3 regions of the Pseudoalteromonas sp. SG41-5 genome follow, and region 1 is predicted to be linked to each of the others. Evidence: predicted binding sites of a transcription regulator. Region 1 holds the regulator's gene; each other region holds the start of a gene.
What was found. The regulator LexA, encoded in region 1, represses DNA repair genes until DNA is damaged. The targets are predictions, from matches to a motif close to TACTGTATNNNNATACAGTA.
Positions count from the first base shown of each region.

Region 1 (4,975 bases):
TTCAACATCTTCAGGTAATTGCGTATCAACATAAAAAAGCAGTTTAAATTCCACTTCTTCACCTGCTTTTAAAGGTTGTTGATCGAAACAAAAGCAAGCCATTTTATGCAAATACTTAGCTGCTTTGCCTGGAGACACCGACGGTACCGCTTGCATAACTTTATCTTCATTACTGGTATTTTTTGCTCTAAACAGCACTTCGCGCATAGCTCCGGGCTTTACTAGCACACTATACTCATGTGATTGCACCTCAAATGGCGCTCCACTTTGCGCATGAGTTGTGAAGCTTACGTCGATTTCTCGTGCCTCATTAACACTCGTACTTTGCTTTGCTTGCTCTAACGAAGGCTTACCATTAAGGCCTGTTACATCACAAAAAACGTCGTACAACGGCACCAAAGCAAACGCAAAAGCGAACATGCCAAGACATATTAAAACTAAGCGCTTAAGCAGTGGTGCATGACTCATTACTTAATCTCCGGTGGCGTTTCAAAAGTATGATAAGGCGCAGGAGATGCCACCTCCCATTCCAAACCCTCAGCACCATCCCACACTTTGGCGGGCACTTTATCGCCGCCTCGTGCACACTTAAATACTACAACCACAAATAACAATTGTGATAAACCAAAAGCAAAGCCACCAATACTAATAATCGCGTTAAAGTCTGCAAATTGCAGTGCGTAGTCAGGAATCCGGCGCGGCATACCGGCCAAACCAACAAAGTGCATAGGGAAAAACAATACATTCACGCTCACTAACGACAACCAAAAATGCCATTTAGCCAAGGTGATATTGAACATATTTCCCGTCCATTTTGGCAGCCAATAATACGCCCCGGCCATAATTGAAAATATCGCCCCAGTCACTAACACATAATGAAAATGCGCCACCACAAAATAAGTATCATGGTATTGAAAATCAGCAGGAGTAATCGCCAGCATCAACCCAGAGAAACCACCTAAAGTGAATAACACAATAAACGCAATACTAAATAACATAGGCACTTCAAAACTAATCGAACCACGCCACATGGTGGCTACCCAGTTAAATACTTTGACCCCAGTTGGCACCGATATCAGCATAGTGGCATACATAAAAAATAATTCGCCAGCGACAGGCATACCTGTGGTAAACATATGATGCGCCCAAACTATAAAGCTCAGTAAAGCAATCGAAGATGTGGCATATACCATAGAGGCATAACCAAATAATTTTTTACGTGAAAAGGTCGGCACTATAGTCGAGATAATGCCAAAGGCTGGCAGTATCATAATGTACACTTCAGGGTGACCAAAAAACCAAAATATGTGCTGGAACATCACCGGATCACCGCCCCCAGCAGCATCAAAAAAGCTGGTTGCAAAATACTTATCAGTCAATACCATAGTCACAGCACCGGCCAATACCGGCATCACAGCAATCAATAAAAAAGCGGTGATAAGCCATGTCCACACAAACAGCGGCAGCTTCATCCAAGTCATACCTGGCGCACGTAAATTAACGATAGTTACAATCACATTGATTGCGCCCATAATTGAACTAATACCCATGATGTGAATAGCAAAAACAAATAATGCGGTATTATCGTTACTGTAAGTTGTTGACAGTGGTGCATAAAAAGTCCAGCCAAATGCCGGGCCACCACCTGGCATAAATAGGGATGCCAGTAAAATAATAAAAGCAAAAGGTAAAATCCAAAAGCTCCAATTATTCATCCGTGGTAATGCCATATCTGGTGCGCCAATCATGAGTGGTACCATCCAGTTAGCCAATCCTGTAAAGGCCGGCATAACGGCACCAAAGACCATGATCAAGCCATGTACTGTGGTCATTTGATTAAAAAAGTGAGGCTCTACTAACTGTAAGCCAGGTTGAAATAACTCTGCGCGGATCACCATCGCCATGGCGCCACCAATTAAAAACATCGTCAACGAAAAAATTAAATATAAACTTCCGATATCTTTATGGTTAGTAGTATAAAGCCAGCGTTTAAAACCTTTCGCAGGATGATGATGTCCATCATGGTGTGCAGCTTGATCATGTTGTTGCTCTGTTACGCTACTCATTATTTAGCCTCCGAAGTTGCATCAATCGCGGCTTGTATCTGACTCGGTTGAATTACATCCCCAGTGTCATTGCCCCATGCATTACGCTTATAGGTGATCACAGCTGCTAGCTGCTTGATTGATAACTGCTTGTCAAATGCTTGCATAGCGGTACCTGGGCGACCATGAAGCACGACATCAATATGATCTTTAATATCTCCTAATACTACCGGACTGCCTTTGAGCGCAGGGAAAACCCCCGGTAAGCCCATACCTGTTGGTTGGTGACACGCAGCGCAACTGGCCATATAGACTTGCTCGCCGAGTGTCATTAATTCTTCTTTTGGTAATGTTTGATCTAATAAGGCAGCATCAGCAATTGCAGCGTTTGCTTTTGCCTGCTTAGCTTCGCTCAGCCAGTTTGCAAATGCTTGCTCAGATTTAGCTTCAACCACCACAGGCATAAAGCCATGATCCTTTCCGCATAGTTCTGCACATTGCCCTCGATAAATGCCCTCTTCATTAATTCTGGTCCAAGTTTCATTGATAAACCCAGGGTTAGCATCTTTTTTCACTGCAAAATCAGGCACCCACCAAGAATGAATAACGTCGTCTGAGGTCATTAAAAATCGTACTTTTTGATTAATTGGCAACACCAAAGGTTTATCAACTTCAAGCAGGTAATTAGGGTTTTTATTTGCAAGATTAGTTATTTCATCTTGAGGTGTAGCAAGCATTGAATAAAACTCAACATCTTCACCCATGTACTCATAATGCCATTTCCATTGAGAACCAGTAATTTTAATGGTGAGATCAGCTTTACTAGCATCTTCCATTGCAATCAAAGTTTTTGTCGCAGGAATTGCCATACCAATTAAAATCACAAACGGGATTGCCGTCCAAAGGATTTCAACTTTAGTACTTTCATGAAATTGGGCTGGTTTTGCCCCTTTAGATTTACGGTGGTGGATCAGTGCCCAAAACATCACGGCGAACACGATGACCCCAATCACACAACATATAATAAATATTGTCATGTGCAGCTGATAAACATCATTACTTATATCTGTTACGCCCTTACGCATATTAAACTGGCTATTAGCCAATACTTGCTGCGGTAGAACAAACAATATAAGCCACAAGGTAGAGCTCAATTTACCCATGTGACGGCTCCTTTAAATGCTATTGCAAAACGCAAAGCGAAAAGGCGGCACAGCTTTATTCGCGCCAATTCGTTATTTTTTATTGTTACTGAATATTAACGCAACCCTAAATTATGCTATTGAGCAAAATTGTTAGACTTTTAAAGTAGCTGTTAACACAGTGTATTAACCAATTAGTTAAAAAATGAACAATTAGCAAGTTTTAAGAGCAATTAAATTCTTTTTTGGTGCATAAATAACAGCTAAAAATCAGCGCGTTATTTTGTAATTAGGGATAATATTAGAGGGCTAAAAGTAGCTGGTAAGTAGATTTGATAGGGCTTAGGACGCTATAGCTAAGTATAAAATCTAGCCATTATAGCGGTAAAAAATTAAATGCACCAAACTTCACCAATTTGGTGCAAAATATAGATCAAAAAATTTACATCCAATCAGCGTTGCGGATCACCCCAACAGCCAACCCTTCAATATTGAAAGATTCATGTTCAAGATCCACTTCAATCGGTGAAAATTCATCATTTTCAGCATGTAAAAAAACTTTTTTACCTGCTTTTTCAAGGCGTTTTACTGTTACATCGTCATCAACACGGGCAACCACCACCTGGCCATTTTCAGCAACTTGAGTGCTGTGTACAGCCAATAAATCGCCATCCATAATACCAATGTCTTTCATACTCATGCCTTGCACACGCAGTAAAAAATCAGCAGCCGGTTTAAACAAGAGTGGATCTATTTTGCAATGACTTTCAACATGCTGCTCTGCCAAAATAGGCTCACCAGCGGCAACTCTGCCTATTAGAGGTAAACCAAGTTGTTCCGGCTCATCCTCTTCAACTAACTGAATACCTCGACTGGCACCGGGCTTCATTTTAATAACGCCCTTTTTCGCTAATGCCTTTAAATGTTCTTCCGCTGCATTAGCACTTTTAAAACCTAACGTTTGCGCAATCTCAGCACGGGTTGGCGGCATACCGGTATCTTTAATAAAAACTTTAATAAGTTCGAGAATTTGAGCTTGGCGATTCGTTAATGGGCGCATACAACTGGTTTTCCATACAGTACATTTAACTGTGAGTATATACAGTTATCTGAAAATCGCAAATATAAATTGGCTTAAAATCGCGCCGTTAATAACAAGCTCATACTATTTAAACCACTTCCAGAATCAAGCGCAGATCCAAGACCAAACTTTAATGCTACATGTTGATTAAACCAATATTGCGTTTGCAGTTCATAGTTGTCTTTTAGATTTTTCTGATTACGAATATTAGCAACGACTCCCACTGACCATGCTTGATTTACATAATAAACCGCCTGCCCCTGCACATAACGATAACGCCCTGCCAATTGCTTTAGCTCTAAATCCCAACCTTGATTGCTAACTATATTTGTCCAACGAACATAAGGAGCATAAGTCCATTCAACCGCGACTCTTTCATTATCTTTGCCAAACCACATATCATGGCGCTCTAAGCGACTGTAATATATATTGAACCCTAGTTGTAACTGCTCATTCATTTGCTTACCAACAGCGGCACTCACTAAATAATCAGTATTTTGCCAATAGCTATTATCCTCACAGAGGCGCTGCGCGCTGGCACTAATAACTAATCCTGCGGGACCATAGATGGCAGCATCGGCATTTAAATAGCTAAAATCATCATTAGCAAACCCACCAATAGCATAATTATTGACTTGATTTAAATACGCTTTTAGCTCGTATGGACCAGTCAACGATTCAAGATCTTGCGCAAAATATCGATACCG
Region 1 is NZ_JACJFH010000029.1:19,364-24,338, forward strand. It holds gene H5232_RS09675 (cytochrome c oxidase assembly protein) at 1-468, opposite strand, end outside; gene ctaD (cytochrome c oxidase subunit I) at 468-2,066, opposite strand; gene coxB (cytochrome c oxidase subunit II) at 2,066-3,208, opposite strand; gene lexA (transcriptional repressor LexA) at 3,630-4,247, opposite strand; gene H5232_RS09695 (hypothetical protein) at 4,322-4,975, opposite strand, start outside.

Region 2 (4,975 bases), on a different contig from region 1:
TACAATTTCAATGCCCAAATAGATTGACTGTCCTTTATGGCTAAATTGCCCAATCACATCACATACTGAGTCATGGTAGTAATAATCAGTTTGAACCCCTTCAAACGTACAATATTTTATATCTCTTTGTATTTCTTTGAGGCATTGATAGCAATTTTGATGGATCTGTATTGTTGTCTCAGCCTTTTTGTTTTCTAAGATGACACTTTTAATTAGTTCTTTGGCTTTCCTGTAGCTATCACTTAGGCTGATGCAGTTATTAGTTTCTGGGTGGATGAGCATCTTATTTTGCATAGAAGACAAATCACATTTAAGTGCTTCACCACAATATGGACAAGTATAGGTTCCGCCCACTTGAATCGATTGAGCTGCAATTAAATGACCTGAGTTATTGATACCAAATAGGACCGGTATTTCGTGCATGTTTGTACCTTAATTTAAGGAATTATTTAAGATAGTCTGCTATACATGATTTAATAACATTAAAATACACTGTAGGTGCATCATGGAAGTGCCCGATTTATCGCATAATTTTAAGCTATTCATGTTGGCTTTTAACATTACCATTCTTTCAATTGGGTTGGGTTATTTTATTTACTCTGGGGTTTACACCTTGATAGGGTTCTTCTAAATAGCCTTTATGCTTTCGCAATAGGTAAATCTGAAAGTTTTGTTGTATAACTCAAAGGTGCTAAATCATCTTTAGGGCGCCAAGACTGAGAGAACCCTTCACTTGCGAGATTTATTGCACTTCGTCCAAATTTTCTATTTATCTCATCAATGACTAACGTTTTTGAGCTAATATTCAGTGGTAAAGTCTCCGATAATAGCTCAAGTTGTTGCATATCATCGTGTAATGAAAGTTCTTCAAAAATAACGCCTGCTTTTTTATATTTAAACCCCTTTTTAAAAATAGCTTTTAAAGCGAAGCTAGCATAAGACACCAGTGTTGATGTATCCGCGGTGGGGTAGGGTAGTTTTATTGATTGTGACTTATGATACTGCGGCTCTGCCTGTCTAAATGAATCCGTGTGGATGAATATTGTTATTGCTGATGTATAAGATTTAAATCGACGAAGCTTAAACGCTGCCTTTGTTGCATGTGCTGTAACAGCTTCAGAAAGCTCCGTAAGCTCTATCACCGGTTTTCCCATACTCTGAGATACGCAAATTCTATCGCGAGAGTCGTTTATATCTTTCAATTCTACCGCAGGCTTTCCCCGCAACTCTTCCACAGTACGGGCAAGAACAACGGTGAACGTCTTTTTTATCCAACTAATGTCGGCATTTTTAAGGTCATATCCCGTATAGATACCAAATTTATTTAGTTTTTTAGTTGTTCTACTTCCAACCCCCCAAATATCCTCTACAGAAGTATGTTTAAGAGCCCAATCAATTTTGTATTGAGAATCTAATACAACCACGCCTTTAGTGTGTTCTTTCCACTCTTTCTTTTTGGCACAGTGACTTCCAAGCTTGGCTAGTGTCATTGTCTGAGATATACCCAAGCCACAGCCAATACCTAAGTTCCTCTTAAGTGTCCTCTGTATGGTGTGCGCGTACTCTTTTATATCCTTTGTATAGTTTATATCGATGCGCCCAAAGCATTCATCAACAGAGTATCGCATTGTATCGAATAAGAAATGCTCTAACTCTGTATGAAAACGGTTACTCAAATCACCAAACAGCGTGAAATTGCTTCCCCACAAGTGGCCACCATGCGCAGCCACCAGCTGTTTAACTTTAAATGCAGGCTCTCCCATTTTGATACCTAAATCTTTGATAGCTTGATTTCGAGCTACTACGTTACCCTGGTTTGAACTGAGTACTCCAAGAGGGGTTTTATCAAAGTCGTACTGGGGGTTAAAGAGTTGGCAAAACGAAACGTAAGCAGCGTTGATATCACAAAGAACCCACATAGTTAGAATACCTTGATTAAACCAGTGACAACGCCCCAGACTACATGGGTATCCCAGTCATTGTTTTCATCGATATCAATTTCAATTGGCTCGAAGTCGGGGTTTTTACTAATAAAAACGGCTTTTTTGTTTTTTAGTTGTAGTTCTTTCACAACAAATTCGTTGTCTAATGTAGCTAATACGATTCGTCCAGTTTTGATTGTTACTGACCTATCTACAACTATTATCGAGCCGTCAGTAATGTCTGGGGACATGCTGTTGCCTGACACCCTGAATAGGAATGTACTGCTAGGGCGCTTAATTAGGAGCTCATCTAAACTGATTGAGTCGGATAGGTGATCTTCGCATGGATTGGGGAAACCTGCAGCAACTGAAAAGTCTGCAATAGCTAGCTTTGTTGTTGAGGGGGTAAGTTTGCTAAGCATAATTATAAAATACTGTACAAATAAACAGTAATTTTAGATGTGAATCTTCCACATTACAACTAAGAAGTTTCTTTTAGGCTCGCGGTCTATGTGATTTCATCAATTATTAGCTAAATTTAAACCTTTTTCCCAGAATCAGGCGCGATTTAACGCATATGATAGCTTTGGCAAAAATATATGAGCTGGAGTAACTATGGATTTATGTTCAATTTCTTCGGAAGACGGTGATAAAGCTGTTTTCTTCAATGGGGTTTTGATTGCATACTATAATGCAGCAACTGATGAGCCAAACGTGTTGTCTTTTGTTGAAAGTGTTGCTGATAATTTGAGTAGCGCTTCTGGTGCAAATATTAAAAAGGCGAAAATAGACAAAGCTCCTGACTTTGTTCATTGGGAGCAGAGCAAACAAGTAGAGAATATACTTTGGCCTAATAAAACAGCTAAACCTCCTATTTCTGATTTTTTCTCTCCAATCGAGCTATATTCTCAATCATAAACATTCATAACAGTTTATCGCTTGACCGCTAAATTTTGCCTTCGCAGGTGCGGTCAAGCACCCTTTTTATCTAAAGCAGAGGAGTGCTTTATTTCGCGTAAAGCAGGTATGATTTACTTTTGAATAATATATGTTATAATATAACAATAAATAAAATAAAATATGGAGGATATACAAAGTAACTGCTGAACTACAGTGCAATCTAGTTCGTTCTCAACTGCCCACATTAAAAAGCGTCAAAGTTTACATCTAAATACTTTACCTTTAAGCATTTCAAGGGCGTAAATAATAAACCTTCTAGCATTCATTCTTACTAGGTCATCAGGGCTCGGTGGGTTTTTGTGTGTCCAAAAAATAATAAAGAGGTAATCATCAATGTTAAAAGACCAAACAACTCAATTCTGGATCAATCTGTTCGTGGCTATATTCTGGCCCTTATTGACGCCATATTTGCTACCGTATCTATCAAACTTACCTGAAATGCTAGTCGTATTATTGGTGGTTAGTTTTGATTTTTGTATTGAATACTTGGCCTTCTTGATTGAAATGCTAGAAGTTATTCGCCAATTAATCATCTAACACTTTAATCAACTTAAATTCTGAAGCGATTTCTTAAGCCAAGCCCAATTAAGAATATAAAAACAAATGAAGCGCTGGCATGAGCATAGCTCCAGAGGTAATAATTCGTAGGTATATCAGTTTTAAATAACTGTCCCATCCCAAATTGTCTAGCATCTTTGGAAACGGAAATAAAAGGTGTCATTGTGGCTATTGAAGTCGTAGCCGCGGGTGAAAGTGCTTCTCTCATCTCTAGTTCAGATTTACCAACCAGGTATGAACTAAACAGCATGAATGATAAGAACAACCACAGCAAAGGTCGCATAATGCTTTGGCCATAATTACTTGTCGCTGAGTAGAGTAAATCCAATATTGATTGCGCTGTATTTAGCTTTGTCCATCTTTTCGCTCTCATTTCATCAGCGTGGAACATTAAAGCTTTATCGTGGTTCTTGTTTTGCTCAGCAAGCTCTTTAAGTCTGCAGAGCTTTTCAGCGTCAAGTTTATCAACAACTTTAAGAAAAGGGGTGAATGGAATTGCCTTTTCTCTTTTTAGGTTGCACTTTAGATCACTCAGTTCAGTGTGGTGGTTTAGTTTTGTGCCTCTTAAATCAGGTATACAGTTAAAGTTACCATCAATGATAAAGTCTTTGTCGAACGTACTTCCTTTGAACGAAAGCTTTTGTATTTGGTCGGTTATTGCATCATCGAAATTAAAAGTGTCAGTAGACTTAATATCGTTGAAGTTAACCAGTTCGCAGTAGAATCTAGCCCCTTTAAAATGTGTACCTCCATCAAATTCAGCATGAGAAAAGTCTGTAGCTAGATTGAATGTAGCGCAAGGAAAGTAAGCCATACATTCAAATGTGGCTGATGTAAATAGAGTGGTTGAAGCGAAGTGAGTATCATCAAAAACTACAGTGCCTTGAAATTCAACATTAGAAAAATTGGCATTCGAGTTAAAAATAGTATTGCTAAAACCTGCATCACTTCCAAATACAACTCCAGAAAACTCAGTACTACCTTCGAATCTTGCGTCATCAAAGTGGGTCGGTGAGGGGAAGGTTGCTCCAGTGAAATCTGCACCACCATTAAAAATATAGCCTTTAAAAGATATAGTTTTTAAATATCGATGATGTTTACCGTGAATAGCGAGATCTTCATCAGGTGCAACACTCGCCAGAGAGTCAGGGGTGAAATTTACATGATTGAAGTCAACGTAAGTATCTGGGTGGTTCTTCATCCATAAGTTCCACTCATCCTTACCTTTTAACCAGAGCTCTACACTTCTCTCCCGGCTAAGAGTATATTTAGGCTTCGAAAATGATTCTTTTGTTATTGGTTGGTGTAGTCCATCATTTTTAAAGTCATCTGACTTCATTTAAGGCCGTCCTTAGTTCACCTGTATCATTATTTAAATTCATTGTGTAAGCATTACATTAAGCAGTCAAGGTTGTTAAGTTTCTGATTCAAGCACGTTTTTATTTCCCTATTAACCTGTTTAGCAATTCAATTAATAAAGAGGTTTTAAGAATGGGTCATCATACTGGGCAGTTAATTCAAACTATCAAGCAATT
Region 2 is NZ_JACJFH010000043.1:31,075-36,049, reverse strand. It holds gene H5232_RS12745 (hypothetical protein) at 1-423, opposite strand, end outside; gene H5232_RS12740 (Y-family DNA polymerase) at 639-1,919, opposite strand; gene H5232_RS12735 (LexA family transcriptional regulator) at 1,922-2,344, opposite strand; gene H5232_RS12730 (hypothetical protein) at 2,538-2,840, shown strand; gene H5232_RS12725 (pentapeptide repeat-containing protein) at 3,433-4,779, opposite strand.
Region 2: a site for LexA is predicted at 2,355-2,374, ahead of H5232_RS12735 (LexA family transcriptional regulator). Genes of this name have one in related genera too.

Region 3 (4,975 bases), on a different contig from region 1:
AGCAGCATCAGAAATTTGCTGCGGCGTACCTTGGTGCATGTGCAATGACACCGCAGGGTACTTTTTCATAAATCCTTGGATCACACTTGGCAGTGCATACCGTGCTTGGGTATGTGTGGTGGCAATATTCAACTTACCTTGATCAGGTAATGTATGCTCATTTGCAACCGCCTTAATACCCTCTACTTTAGAAAGGATCTCACGGGAAATATTAATTATTTCAGTGCCCGCGCTGGTAACGTGGGTTAAGTGTTTTCCACTTCGCCCAAAAATCTGCACGCCCAACTCATCTTCCAACATACGTACTTGCTTAGAAATACCTGGCTGTGAGGTAAACAAACTTTCAGCGGTTGCTGAAACATTAAGTTTATGATTTTGGACTTCGACGATGTATCTGAGTTGTTGTAATTTCATGGCTGCATTTTTTAGTGTAGTTATACTGCTTATTTATAAATGCTACATCGCGTCAAGCCAAGTTTTTTCTGATTAACAATAGAAAAAGGCTGTCTGGAATCGTATTTATAAGGTTATTTGCTTAGGCTAGCATAATCCCTCGTCTTGAGGTAGCCATCTTTTGAGCTGACGCGCAAAATGAAAAAATATCATACGCAGATAGTAATAAATGATGAGAAAGTGAATTCTTTTTTACATAAGCCGCGCAAAACTATCCCGTTAGCATATATTTAATGTAAGATTAAAATTATTAGCTTGTGAAATTTGAGACCTAAACCATGATCGTTTCTATTATTATTATGTTGATTGTTGCACTGATTGTCATTGCCCTCTGGGTCAGTGCGGTACAACAGCATAAAGAGAAACAAGAAACAGAACGCCGTAAAGACTTAACCAAACAAAAAAAAATCATTGAAGAATCAGAAGATGTTCTAGTAAATAGCGCCAACATACCTATGTCAGAACATATTTTACGTATTCTGCAACGGCGTATTCATGATGCGTTAGCAGCAATGGTGCAGCTATCTCCTAATTCAAAAGAGTTAAAGAATCGCTTAAAAGAAGCCAATGAACGTTTAGGGAACTCAATCGACACCGCTAACTCAGAAAACTTAGTGTTACCCGATAACGACAAGCAATTAATAGCACTTATTCAAGGTATCAAGAAAGTACGTGCAGTGCTTCGCTCAGAGCATGGTAAAGGAAAAGTAGACAGCCAAATTTTTATTGCTGAAGACAAGCGCTTAGAAAAGCTCCAATTACGAATTAATATTGAAAGCCAGATTAAACGAGGTATCTCAGCGCGCTCTGCGAATATGGTCGGTTCTGCACGCCAATACTTTGAAAAAGCGTACGCAACTGTATCAGCAGTAGCTTATAGCGACGATTATATAACTACAAAACGCCAAGAACTCGAAGGTTATTTAGAAGCAATAAGCACCGACCTTAAAGCCTCCAATGCAACTGCACTGAAGAAAAAAGCAGAGCAAGAACAAGATGATTTAGACGTGCTTTTTGCACCAAAGAAAAAGTGGTAAACCACTTTTTCTTTGTATTAACTTAGGATAAAAACGCAAATTTTATCACAAACATCGCTGTCAATATCCACACACTGATGCTTACTTGTTCTCGTTTACCACACAATACTTTAACAGCTGTATAAGAAATAAAGCCCAGTGCAATGCCATGAGCAATGGAGAATGTTAGCGGCGTCATCAGTAATACCACACTCACTGGAATGGCATCTGTCATATCATCCCAATTTACAAACTTGAGGTTTTGTAGCATTAGCACCGACACGTATAAAATAGCTCCCGCAGTTGCATAAGCTGGCACCATTTTCGCCAAAGGTGCAAAAAACATCATCAATAAAAAGCACATTCCTACAACCACAGCTGTAAGTCCTGTTCTGCCACCCACAGACACCCCTGCAACTGACTCTATATATGAGGTTGTGGTCGAAGTGCCCAATACTGAACCGGCAATGGTTGCGGCACTATCAGCACTTAATGCTCGTCCTAAACGTGGCATATTACCTTTTTCGTCCGCTAAGCCTGCTTTTTGAGTTACCGCAACTAAAGTGCCTGATGTATCAAATAAATCAACGAACAACAATGCAAAAATGACGCTAAGCATTGACAACTCAAATGCCGCTGAAAAATCAAGTTGCATAAAAGTAGGCGCAATTGAAGGTGGCATAGATATCACGCCTTGATACTCTACCAAACCCAGACTTAGCGCGATCACAGTTACTAATAAAATACTGATCAAAACACCGCTTTTAAAATCACGATAAAGTAGCGCTGCAATAACAAAAAAGCTAAAAATAGCCAACAATGGACCGGCAGCCGTTATATCACCCAGCTGCACTAATGTTGCAGGGCTGGCCACAATGATCCCGGCATTTTTAAGCGCAATTAACGCTAAGAACGCTCCAATTCCTGTTGCAATGGCTTGCTTTAACACCAATGGAATAGCATTAATTATCCACTCCCTGACTTTGAACAAACTCAGGAACAAGAAAATACAGCCCGACATAAACACAGCCCCTAATGCTGCTTGCCAGGTATAGCCCATACCTAATACAACACCATAAGTAAAGAAGGCATTAAGCCCCATACCAGGAGCCAAAGCTAACGGATAATTTGCCCAAAAGCCCATGATAAAGCAGCCAATAGCGGCAGCAATACAAGTTGCCACAAACGCAGCACCTTGATCCATACCAGCTTCAGCCAACATAGCAGGGTTGACAAACACAATATAAACCATAGTAATAAAGGTAGTGAGACCAGCAATACATTCGCGGCGCACAGTCGAGTTGTGGTCGCTAATTTTAAATAACGCGTCGAGCATAAGTGAGTTTCATTTTAGATGACAATAATTGTGTGATTTTATCATATATTTCAAGAATAACAGGACAATTAACCTGATATTAGACTAAACTGAGCAGGTAAATGACAACAATAATATGTGTGGCACTATGACAGATACCTCGCCAATCGGCTTAGATTTAGAACAACAGTTAGAAAACGTATTATCGTTTATCACCCAACCGAGCAAAGCCCCACACAGTGCGGTTAAAGCTGATACTCCTGATAACACTGTTAATAAAGCCCTGTATTATTTAAAAAATGATCAACCTCCTCTCGCAGCTAAATGGATGCGCTTAGCTGCAATGTCAGGTAATCAGCGAGCCCAATTTTATCTCGGATTATTTTTTATCAAAGGCCAAGGCGTACCTAGTAGTGTTTTTCATGGCGCAGTATGGCTAAGTTTAGCCAGTAGCCAAGGCTATGAGCCTGCAGCAACTGCCTTAACTGATTTACGTAAACATCTAGCCACCCGCCGCTTTAAAGATGCCCAGTGTTATGCTGCAACACTGTATGAGCAAATACACCAACAGCAGTTTGCTCACCTGATCCCCAACTCACCTTGAAAAGGGACTAATCTACCCTTTTCATTAAAATCAATTGCCGCCTCAATGTAACTAAGTAATATATTGTTTTATAAAATATTATTTTATTTTCTGCATATTTCCAAAGCTGATGGTATCAAATAAATATAAAAATCGTTCAAAAAGATAGCAAAAAACACTTGCACACAAACACTGTATAAACTACTGTATATGAGTACTGTATAAACAACCAGTGAGTGAAACTTATGTTACAGCCAATTACCATCAGAACAGTTAAAAGCTATCAACAAGATAATTTAAGCGCATCAGTAAATTTGATTCAGATAGAAGATGAGATATCTGCAACTTTTGAACTTCTAAAGGTGTTACACCATTACAATAATAAAAACGCATGGACGTTACTGATTGCACCGGATCACGTACCAAGTAAAGCTTTACTCGATTCATGTTCTATTGATACCAGTAAACTATTAGTGATCAGGCAAAAGCATCTGGTTAATTTAGAGTATGTACTAAATTCTGCACTACATAACGGTAACTTTGCAGCGGTGATCACCTGGACAGACATTGTGAGAGACAATCAAATAGCTAACCTGTCATTAAAGTTAGATCAAGCCAGTGCAAAACTATACTGTTTTACTAAAACCCAACAAGCTACAGAGATAGCATTAGCACAATAAGCTGTTAAAATGCCGTTTTTTAATAAAGCGTATTTTAATTATGACCTCACTCACTGACAGTCTTTGCTTATGTGGCAGCGAACAAAGCTATAGCGATTGCTGTGAAAAATTGCATTTAGGCAATATACAAGCAACAAGCCCAGAGCAACTAATGCGCTCTCGCTTTGTTGCTTATGCCTTAAAAAATGCTAAGTATATTTACCAAACTTATGCACAAGAAAAACAAGCAGCAAACCCACTCAGAGAAATTGCCGATTTTGCTAATAGTTGCCGCTTTATAAAATTAGCCGTGATCAGTGCAGATCAGCAAGAGTACACTGGTTGTGTTGAATTTTGTGTTAGCTATTTTTATCAAAACTTGTTTTGCCAACTGCATGAAAAATCAAGCTTCATAAAAGAAGATGGCCAGTGGCGTTATCTCGATGGTGAGATCTTCCCTGTTGCAGATATAAAAATTAGCCGCAATGATGAGTGCCCGTGTGGTAGTGGTAAAAAATATAAAAAATGCCACAGCGTGTAACACTTTCTTAGAGTATAGTTTTTACCGTAAGTATTTATAAATAATCATAAATTCAAAAAACTCGCAAGCCAACGTGGTCTGTCTAAGTGCGATTAACTCTTTGTTGCTTAACCTAAATTTTGGTTCATGTATTTTCTAACGCATTGATTTATAGCACTAATATTACTTTTACTCTCCAGCCAAAATTTTCAGGGAAAATAAGGCGAATTTACGCGTCAATAGCATGCCTATTACAAATAAATTCAACGCAGTTAACATTGAAAAATAGCCGCTGGAGATAGATTTATTATCCGAAGCTCAGATTACTTCCGCCAGTAGAATAACGCGGTAGCAGTAGCGAGCCCACTAGGTTAAAAACCTCTTGTCACGATTAAATCACTCCTAGATTAAACAAATTTTAATTCTGAA
Region 3 is NZ_JACJFH010000108.1:8,882-13,856, forward strand. It holds gene cysB (HTH-type transcriptional regulator CysB) at 1-414, opposite strand, end outside; gene H5232_RS19980 (hypothetical protein) at 732-1,490, shown strand; gene H5232_RS19985 (NCS2 family permease) at 1,513-2,805, opposite strand; gene H5232_RS19990 (sel1 repeat family protein) at 2,933-3,388, shown strand; gene H5232_RS19995 (SulA-like leucine-rich domain-containing protein) at 3,613-4,047, shown strand; gene H5232_RS20000 (YchJ family protein) at 4,088-4,567, shown strand.
Region 3: a site for LexA is predicted at 3,583-3,602, ahead of H5232_RS19995 (SulA-like leucine-rich domain-containing protein). Genes of this name have one in related genera too.